Regions from separate parts of the Nonomuraea sp. NPDC046570 genome, predicted to be linked through region 2. Evidence: predicted binding sites of a transcription regulator. Region 2 holds the regulator's gene; each other region holds the start of a gene.
The links. Region 2 encodes HrcA, which represses chaperone genes, less so after heat shock. Its sites were predicted from a motif close to TTGGCACTCTCNNNNNGAGAGTGCCAA; they were not measured.

Region 1 (3,273 bases), on a different contig from region 2:
TCACCTTGGCCGGGTCGAGAATGCCCGCCTCGAACATGTTGACGTACTCGCCGGTGGCCGCGTTGAGGCCCTCACCCGGGGTGAGGTTGCGCACGCGCTCGACCACGACGCCGCCCTCGAGGCCGGCGTTGACGGCGATCTGCTTCAGCGGCTCCTCGAGCGCCTTGCGAACGATCGCCGCGCCCGTGGCCTCGTCACCCTGGAGCTCGAGCTTGTCGAACGCCTTGGTGCCGGCCTGCAGCAGCGCCACGCCGCCGCCGGGGACGATGCCCTCCTCGACGGCCGCCTTCGCGTTGCGAACGGCGTCCTCGATGCGGTGCTTGCGCTCCTTGAGCTCGACCTCGGTCGCCGCGCCGGCCTTGATGACGGCGACGCCGCCGGCCAGCTTGGCGAGACGCTCCTGGAGCTTCTCGCGGTCGTAGTCGGAGTCGGTGCGGTCGATCTCGGCGCGGATCTCGTTGACCCGGCCGGCGATCTGCTCGGCGTCACCGGCGCCGTCGACGATGGTCGTCTCGTCCTTGGTGACGACGACCTTGCGCGCGCGGCCCAGCAGGTCGAGGGTGGCGGTCTCGAGCTTGAGGCCGACCTCCTCGGCGATGACCTGACCACCGGTGAGGATGGCGATGTCGTTGAGCATGGCCTTGCGGCGGTCGCCGAAGCCCGGGGCCTTGACGGCCACGGAGCGGAACAGGCCGCGGATCTTGTTGACCACCAGGGTCGCCAGGGCCTCGCCCTCGACGTCCTCAGCGATGATCAGGAGCGGCTTGCCGGCCTGCACGACCTTGTCGAGCAGCGGCAGCAGGTCCTTGTTGGCCGAGATCTTCGAGTTGACCATGAGGATGTAAGGGTCCTCGAGGACCGCTTCCATGCGCTCGGGGTCGGTGACGAAGTAGCCCGAGTTGTAGCCCTTGTCGAAGCGCATGCCCTCGGTGAGCTCAAGCTCGAGGCCGAAGGTGTTGCTCTCCTCGACGGTGATGACACCTTCCTTGCCAACCTTGTCCATCGCCTCGGCGATGAGGTTGCCGATCTCGACGTCACCGGCGGAGATGGAGGCGGTGGAGGCGATCTGCTCCTTGGTCTCCACATCCTTGGCCAGCTTGGAGAGCTCCTCGCTGACGCGCTCGACGGCCGCCTCGATGCCCTTCTTCAGGGACATCGGGTTGGCGCCGGCGGCGACGTTGCGGAGGCCCTCGCGGACCAGCGCCTGGGCGAGCACGGTGGCGGTGGTGGTGCCGTCACCAGCGACGTCGTCCGTCTTCTTGGCGACTTCCTTGACCAGCTCGGCGCCGATCTTCTCCCACGGGTCCTCGAGCTCGATCTCCTTGGCGATGGACACACCATCGTTGGTGATCGTGGGAGCGCCCCACTTCTTCTCCAGCACGACGTTACGGCCCTTGGGGCCGAGGGTCACCTTGACCGCGTCGGCGAGCTGGTTCATGCCGCGCTCGAGACCGCGCCGGGCGTCCTCGTTAAACGCGATCATCTTGGCTGCCATAAGGCTAGACCTCCCAGATGCAGGGTGGCTTGCAAGCAGATCGAGTCGACGCCCGCGACGGCATGAGGGTCCGACTCCATTCGGCGAACCCCATCGCCTCGATCCCCGGTAGTTGGCACTCTCGATGAGAGAGTGCCAACGAACTGTTTAGCACTCTACCCCGTCGAGTGCAAGCCAGACGCTCCCTGGCCCAGGTCAGCAGCCATGAGCGCGCGGGCCCGGCCGCCAGAGGACGGGCCCGCGCGCCGCGAGTCGACGAAAACGCGAGTGGCAGATCCGCACGTACTGCGTTGCCGTGTGAGCTGCCGGTGCATACCCGCTACATGGATCAGACCGCCCTGACGGACTCCGCCTGCGGGCCCTTCTGGCCCTGGGTGATCTCGAACTCGACGCGCTGTCCCTGCTCAAGAGCACGGTAGCCGTCCATCATGATCGCTGAGTAATGGACGAAGACATCCTTACCACCGTCTACCGCGATGAAGCCGTAGCCCTTGTCCGCGTTGAACCATTTGACGGTGCCCTGCGCCACTTTCCGACTCCTCTTACTGGGCTCCGGATCCGCCCATTCACTCGCGAGATCCGAGATCATCACGACTTATAGTGAAATCAGCCGCACGATCGCCCTCGACCATACCTGTGGCATGCCGGTGGGCAACAGAGTCAATCCGCAGCCGAATATCCGCTTCGCCGTTTTTCCTCCGCCACACAACGAAACATAAATCTACTTTCGCTCCGCGCGGAACATGAGCAACGCGCATAAACACACAAAGGCGCCCCCCGAAGGGAGCGCCTGGAGTGACGGGACGGCTCAGCCGCCCGCGACCGCCGGGATGATGGAGATCTGCGCGCCCGCCGGAGTCGAGCAGTCGAGCCCTCCGACGAATCGCACATCCTCATCGCCGACATAGACGTTGACGAAGCGCCGCAGCTTTCCGGACTCATCCAGAATGCGCGCGCCGATGCCGGGGTAGTCGGCGTCGAGCTTCTGCAGAACCTCGCGCAGCGTAGCGCCGTCGCCACTCACTTCGGCGTTACCGTCGGTATAAGTCCGCAGAATGGTGGGAATCCGCACCGAAACACTCATTTTTCAGCCTTTCTAGAGGGTCGCGCGGAACGCGTCGAGGGAGGGCTTGATCACGGCGGTGGGCTGCGCGTCGGCGGCCACGGCGTCGAGCGTCTTGAGCCCGTCGCCGGTGTTGAGCACGACCGTCTCGGCGTCAGGATCGAGCGTGCCCGCCTCGACGAGTTTCTTCAACACGCCCACCGTGACCCCGCCCGCGGTCTCGGCGAAGATGCCCTCCGTACTCGCCAGCAGCTTGATGGCCGCGACCACCTCGGCGTCACTGACATCCTCCACCGCACCCCCGGTACGGCGGGCGATGTCCAGCACGTACGGCCCGTCGGCGGGGTTCCCGATCGCCAGCGACTTGGCGATGGTGTCCGGCTTCACCGGCTGGACCACGTCGTGCCCCGCCTTGTAGGCCGCCGACACCGGCGAGCACCCCGTGGCCTGCGCGGCGAAGATCCGGTAGGGCCGATCCTCCACCAGCCCCAGCGCGATCAGCTCCTTGAAACCCTTGTCGATCTTCGTGAGCTGCGAGCCGGAGGCGACCGGGATGACGATCTGGTCGGGAATGCGCCAGCCGAGCTGCTCGGCGATCTCGTAGGCCAGCGTCTTGGACCCTTCGGCGTAATAGGGCCGCAGGTTCACGTTGACGAAGCCCCACTTGTCCCCGAGCGAGTCGCCGATCAGCTCGGAGCAGAACCGGTTCACCTCG
Region 2 (3,273 bases):
AGGCTGGCCGTGCGGCGGGAGGTCGTCCCGTGAGACGCGCCGGGTGGCGTCCTCAGGCGGAGGGTAGGAATCGTCGCTCATGTCCAGAATTGTGAGGCCGTGAAGGAGTAATTGGACAGATCACCTCGGCGAGCCGATGCCCAGTTCCCTGCGATGCGCGGCCCGCCTGCGCGCGATCAGTACGGTCGCGGTCGTGGCCCCCGCCACACAGACCCCCGGAACCCCGAAGATCAGCAGGTAGGGCAGCGTCCGGTCGGGCGTCGCGGTGGCCATCGCCACCGAGAACCGGGTCGCCTCCCCGGCGGTGACGGCGCACGTCACCTGGTACTCGCCCGCTGCCGGAACCTTGATCTCCAGAATCCGCTCCCACATCAGGCCCTCCCCGTAGGCCATCGGCCCCTTCACGGCGTCGTCCGTCGTCCCCCCGGCCACCGAACAGGTCTGCTCGGTGTCGAAGGGCGTGAGCATGTCGCGGTAGAAGCCGGGCCGCTCGGCCGGGTCCAGTTCCACGGTGACGCTCTGGCCGCCGCTGAAGGTGACGGCCGGCGGGGGGCCGACCAGGCCGCCGATCACGGTCGTCATCAGGGAGAACAGCCCGAACACGACGGTGCAGGCGCTGATCACGAAGGCCAGCGTCCAGGCGAGGACGATCCACCCGACGTTCGGACGGACCTGAGGCTGGGGCGTGAACACCGGCGGCGGGCCGTACGGGCCTGGGTATGGATATGTCATGACAGATAGTGTCGATCTTCGGGTTGCGCTTCGGTAGCAGGACGCTTGCCGGTGTTATCGCACCTTGTGGGCGGGAGCCGTACACTTGGCACTCGGGAACACAGAGTGCTAGGGCTGTCGTTTCCTCAAGGTAGAGGCAGGGAGGTGAGCACGTGCTCGACGACAGGAAGCTTGCAGTGCTGCGCGCCATTGTCGAGGACTACGTGTCCACCAACGAGCCCGTGGGCTCCAAGGCGCTCGCCGAGCGCCACAGCCTCAACGTCTCCCCCGCGACGGTCAGGAACGACATGGCCGCGCTGGAGGAGCAGGGCTACATCACCCAGCCGCACACCAGTGCGGGCCGGGTGCCGACGGACAAGGGCTACCGGCTCTTCGTCGACAGGCTTTCGCAGGTCAAACCGCTGTCGTCGGCCGAACGCCGGGCCATCGAGACCTTCCTGGCCGGCGCCGTCGACCTGGACGACGTGGTCATGCGCACGGTACGGCTGCTCGCGCAGCTCACCCGGCAGGTGGCCGTCGTGCAGTACCCGGCGCTGACCCACTCCACGGTGCGTCACGTGGAGCTGGTGCCGCTGAGCGACCGGCGCCTGATGTTCGTGCTGATCACGAACACCGGGCGGGTCGAGCAGCGGGTCGTCGAGCTGCCCGAGGTGATCGAGGACTCCCGCGTGGCGCACCTGCGCGCCATGCTCAACTCCTGCCTGGACGGGTGCGGCCTGAGCAGTGTCCCCGAGATGGTCGTGGACCTGCCCGAGCGGCTGCCCGTCGAGGACCGGCCGGTCGCGGCCACGATCCTGTCGGTGCTGCTGGAAACGCTGGTCGACCGGCACGACGAGAAGATCGTCTTCGCCGGTGCGGCCAATCTCGCGGGCGCCGACTTCACCACGGGCCTGCGCGACGTGCTCGAAGCGCTGGAGGAGCAGGTCGTGCTGATGCGCCTGCTCGGTGAGACATCCGGCACGCCCTCCGCGCTCACCGTCCGGATCGGGTCCGAGAACCCCTACACCGGACTCCGTGGCACATCCATCGTCGCGACCGGATACGGTTCTGGCGACAAGCAACTGGCCCGGCTGGGCGTGCTTGGACCGACGCGGATGGATTACCCGGTGACGATGGGCGCGGTGCGCGCCGTGGCACGCTACGTCAGCCAGATCCTGGCTGCTTCATAAGAGGGCGATAAGTGGCAAACAGCGACTATTACGGCACCCTCGGGGTGCGCCGTGACGCCAGTCAGGACGAGATCAAGAAGGCCTATCGCCGACTGGCCCGCGAGCTGCACCCCGACGTGAACCCCGACCCTGAGACCCAGGAGCGCTTCAAGGAGATCACCCAGGCCTACGAGGTCCTGTCCGATCCCAGCAAGCGGCAGATGTACGACCTGGGCGGCGACCCCTTCGGCGGAGCCGGCGCCGGCGCGGGTGCGGGCGGCTTCGGTGCCGGCTTCCCCTTCAGCGACATCATGGACGCCTTCTTCGGCAGCTCCGGCGCGTCGCGCGGGCCCCGCTCGCGAGCCCGCCGCGGGCGCAACGCCACCATCAGGGTGGAGCTCGACCTGAGCGAGTCGGCCTTCGGCACCACCCGCGAGCTGTCCGTCGACACGGCCGTGCTGTGCGAGGTCTGCACCGGCTCCGGCGCCGCGGCCGGCACCCACCCCGACACCTGCGACATGTGCCAGGGGCGTGGCGAGGTCTCCCAGGTGACCAGGTCCTTCCTCGGTCAGGTGATGACCTCCAGGCCATGTCCGCAGTGCGGCGGCTTCGGGTCGATCATCCGGCACCCGTGCCTGGAGTGCTCCGGCGACGGCAGGGTCCGCACCCGCCGTACCATCAAGGTCCGCATCCCCGCGGGCGTCGAGGACGGCACGCACATCCAGCTCGCCGGTGAAGGCGAGATCGGCCCCGGCGGCGGCCCGCCCGGAGACCTGTTCCTGGAGATCGTCGAGAAGCCGCACGAGATATTCGAGCGGCGCGGAGACGACCTGCACTGCACCGTCCAGATCCCGATGACGGCCGCGGCCCTGGGCACGATCCTGACCGTCGAGACGCTCGACGGCGCGGAGGAGATCGACGTGCGGCCCGGCACCCAGTCGGGGCAGGTCATCACGATGTACGGCAGGGGCGTGCAGCGGCTCAGCGAGACCGGCCGCGGCGACCTGCTCATACACGTCAACGTGGAGACGCCCTCGCGCCTCGACCAGGCGCAGGAGGAACTGCTGCGGCAGCTCTCGGTGCTGCGCGGCGAGGAGCGCCCGCCCGGCAAGTTCGCCCCCGGTCAGCAGGGGTTCTTCTCCAGGCTGCGAGACGCCTTCAACGGCCGATGAGCGTCCCGGTCTTCCTGGCCGACGATCTGGCCGGGGCGGAGATCGTCCTGGCCGGGCCTGAGGGGCGGCACGCGGCCGCCGTGCGCCGGATACGCGTCGGCGAGCGCGTCGACCTGACCGACGGCGCCGGTGCGGTGGCCGAGGGCGTGGTGCGCGAGGCGGGCAAGGATCGGCTCACGATCGAGGTGCTGGCCCGGCGGCAGGTGCCTGCGCCCCAGCCC
Region 3 (3,273 bases), on a different contig from region 2:
CGACCGCGGAATTTCTCCCGGAAAGTCGCAAGTCGGTACGGAGTCGCTCGATGTCGACGGCGGAGCCGCGCTTCTTGATAGTGATATTTCCGACCTGGCGCGCGCGGAGGGCGGTGCGCAGGCGCTTCAGCGAGAACGGCATGACCTCTTCGACCTCGTACCGCGCCGCCCACACCGTGTCCACCTGCTCGTCGCCGGTGATGTAGGCGATCATCGGGTCTGCCAGGCGGCCGCCGACCATGGCGGCGACCTCGGCGACCAGGTGCGCCCGGACCGCGGCGCCGTCGGGCTCGTAGACGTACCGTCCGATTGGGCCCACCGGCGCCCGCTCGGTGCCCGACGAGGTCAGCGTGGCCCCCGAGGGCAGCAGGGTGGCCCGCCGGACCAGCCGCTCCCCGCCGGCCAGCGCGCCGGTCCACAGGGCGACCTCCTTGACCTCGCCCTTGTAGGACACCCACTCGGCCTCGGCGCCCTCCGGGATGTACTCGTACGGAATCCCCGGCGCCACCTTCAGGCACGCCGCCGCCGACCTGGCGACCAGATCGAGCACCACGGGCCACGGCGGCGAGTAGGCCCCCGGGTCGAAGGTCCGGCCCCTGGCGGTACGGCGGGCGGGATCGGCGAACAGCACGTCGTAGCCGGAGGGGTCCACACCGGCGGCGTCGGCCGTACGGACGTCGGCTCTGTCGCCGACTCCGAGCGCGTCGGCGTTGGCCCTGGCGACCGCGACGGTCAGCGGGTCGGTGTCCACGGCGTCCACGACGCAGCCGGCGCGGGCCAGCGCGACGAGGTCCCCGCCGACGCCGCAGCAGGCGTCCACGACGCGCGTCCCCTGCGCGGCGAGGCGGTGGGCGCGGTGGTCGGCGACCTCGCGGCGGGTGGACTGTTCGAGACCGTGCGGGGTGAAGTACATCACGGCGGCGTCGTCGCCGAACTTGGCTCTGGCGCGCTCCCTGAGCATCGCCTGGGCGAGCGCGGCCGAGGTGAGCCCCGCGTCGTACGTCTTACGCAGCGTGGTCGCCGCCACCACCGGATCGCCGCCCACCAGCTCGGCGGCCTCGGCGAGGGCTCGCCGGCCGCGAGGCGTCAGAAGCTCCAGGAAGGCGTCGAGGTCCACGCCTGACGACGCTAGTGCACGCTCACTGGAGCAGGTCCGCGAGGTCGATGTTGACGGGGAACGGCTCTTCGATCTTGAGCTGGCCGCGGTAGGCGCCGGTGCTGCCGTACTCGCCCGCGGACGGGTCCAGCTGGAAGGTGTGGATGACGGGCTTGCCGCGCTCCTCTTCCACCAGCCAGAAGTGCTCCACGCCCGCGTTCGCGTAGATCTTCGGCTTCACGTGCCGGTCTCTGTGCTCCGATTCGGGGGAGACGACCTCGATGACCAGGCGAACCTCGGACGAGACGTACGCCGTCCGGCTCAGGTCGGCCGCGGCGGACGCGTTGATGACAACCGCGTCAGGGCAGGGGCGTTGCCGTGGGCCGAGTCTGAGGTCCATCTGCGTCGCCGTGGTCAGGTCGTCCGGGGACTGCCTGTCGAGGACATCGGCGAGCCGGCGGATGACGAGGTCATGGAAACGGCGCTGGGGGGACATGAAGATCAGGGCTCCATCGACGAGTTCGACGCGCTTGAAGAAGTCCGGCTCGCCGTGGGGTCCGTCCTGCGGCAGCAGGTCGAGGTCGTCGGCCGTCCAGCCGCCGTCTGGCGGATAGGGCCAGTTCGCGAGGACGTCTCTGACGCGTTCCATCGTGGCGGTCACATCACTCACAGTAGCGTTGGTCTCGTCGCCGTTCGTAGTCATCGAACCACATTCCGGTGGGGTTCTTCATGTCCCTCGCCCAGATGTGCGTCCCCCGGGGGAGAAGAATCGTGGTGTATCGCTCTCAGCGGAGAGGGCATCGAAGCGGTTCGTGTTGACTGTCAAGGCCCACTTGCATACTGTTTCGTTTTGGCACTCTCCCCTTGAGAGTGCCAACGTGCGACGAGGCAGGTCTGACACCCGCGACGGCAGGCCCAGCTGGTCGCCTCTTCTAGATCATTCAAATCTGAAGGGGAGGTCCGATCGTGACGACCGCCACCAAGGTTCCCGTTAAGCCGCTCGGCGACCGCATTGTGGTTCAGCCGCTTGAGGCCGAGCAGACCACCGCTTCCGGCCTGGTCATCCCGGACACCGCAAAGGAGAAGCCGCAGGAGGGCAAGGTCCTCGCTGTGGGTCCTGGTAACTGGGACGACGAGGGCGACAAGCGGATTCCGCTCGACGTCGCTGAGGGCGACATCGTCCTCTACAGCAAGTACGGCGGCACCGAGGTCAAGTACGGCGGCGAGGAGTACCTCGTGCTCTCCGCCCGCGACGTTCTCGCGATCATCGAGAAGTAGAGCCGTGTCGAGCCCCGGGTGCCTACCGCACCCGGGGCTTTCGACGCCTGAGAGGACTTTGAATGGCGAAGATCCTGGAGTTCGAAGAGGACGCGCGGCGCGCACTCGAGCGTGGCGTGAACGCCCTCGCGGACGCAGTGAAGGTGACCCTCGGCCCGCGTGGCCGCAACGTGGTCATCGACAAGAAGTTCGGCGCGCCGACGATCACCAACGACGGTGTCACCATCGCTCGCGAGGTCGAGCTGGAGGCTCCGTACGAGAACCTCGGCGCGCAGCTGGCCAAGGAAGTGGCCACCAAGACCAACGACATCGCCGGTGACGGCACGACCACCGCGACCGTCCTGGCCCAGGCCATGGTCCGCGAGGGTCTGCGCAACGTGGCCGCCGGCGCGTCCCCGCTGTCGCTCAAGCGGGGCATCGACCAGGCCGCCAAGGCCGTCAGCGACATGCTGCTCGCCTCGGCCCGCCCGGTCGAGGACAAGAAGGAGATCGCCAATGTGGCGACGATCTCCGCGCAGGACGCCAAGATCGGCGAGCTGATCGCCGAGGCGTTCGACAAGGTGGGCAAGGACGGTGTCATCACCGTCGAAGAGTCCAACGCCATGGGCATGGAGCTGGAGTTCACCGAGGGCCTGCAGTTCGACAAGGGTTACCTGTCGGCCTACATGGTCACCGACCCCGAGCGCATGGAGTCGGTTCTCGAGGACCCGTACATCCTGATCCACCAGGGCAAGATCGCCTCCATCGCGGACTTCCTGCCGCTGCTGGAGAAGGTCGCGCAGACCAAGAAGCAGCTCCTGGTCATCGCCGAGGACGTCGAGGGCGAGGCCCTGGCCGTCCTGGTGACGAACAAGATCCGCGGCACCTTCACCTCCGTGGCCGTCAAGGCTCCGGGCTTC

Region 1: groL (chaperonin GroEL) is a predicted target of HrcA. The motif match lies at 1,608-1,634, and genes of this name have one in related genera.
Region 3: groES (co-chaperone GroES) is a predicted target of HrcA. The motif match lies at 1,947-1,973, and genes of this name have one in related genera.

The regions. Positions count from the first base shown of each region.
Region 1 is NZ_JBEYZF010000013.1:150,384-153,656, forward strand. It holds gene groL (chaperonin GroEL) at 1-1,495, opposite strand, end outside; gene ABZ911_RS22265 (cold-shock protein) at 1,824-2,024, opposite strand; gene ABZ911_RS22270 (MoaD/ThiS family protein) at 2,304-2,579, opposite strand; gene thrC (threonine synthase) at 2,592-3,273, opposite strand, start outside.
Region 2 is NZ_JBEYZF010000006.1:287,721-290,993, forward strand. It holds gene ABZ911_RS13160 (hypothetical protein) at 1-81, opposite strand, end outside; gene ABZ911_RS13165 (hypothetical protein) at 121-732, opposite strand; gene hrcA (heat-inducible transcriptional repressor HrcA) at 885-1,901, shown strand; gene dnaJ (molecular chaperone DnaJ) at 1,913-3,052, shown strand; gene ABZ911_RS13180 (16S rRNA (uracil(1498)-N(3))-methyltransferase) at 3,049-3,273, shown strand, end outside.
Region 3 is NZ_JBEYZF010000001.1:143,290-146,562, forward strand. It holds gene ABZ911_RS00745 (SAM-dependent methyltransferase) at 1-1,117, opposite strand, end outside; gene ABZ911_RS00750 (Uma2 family endonuclease) at 1,140-1,757, opposite strand; gene groES (co-chaperone GroES) at 2,060-2,374, shown strand; gene groL (chaperonin GroEL) at 2,437-3,273, shown strand, end outside.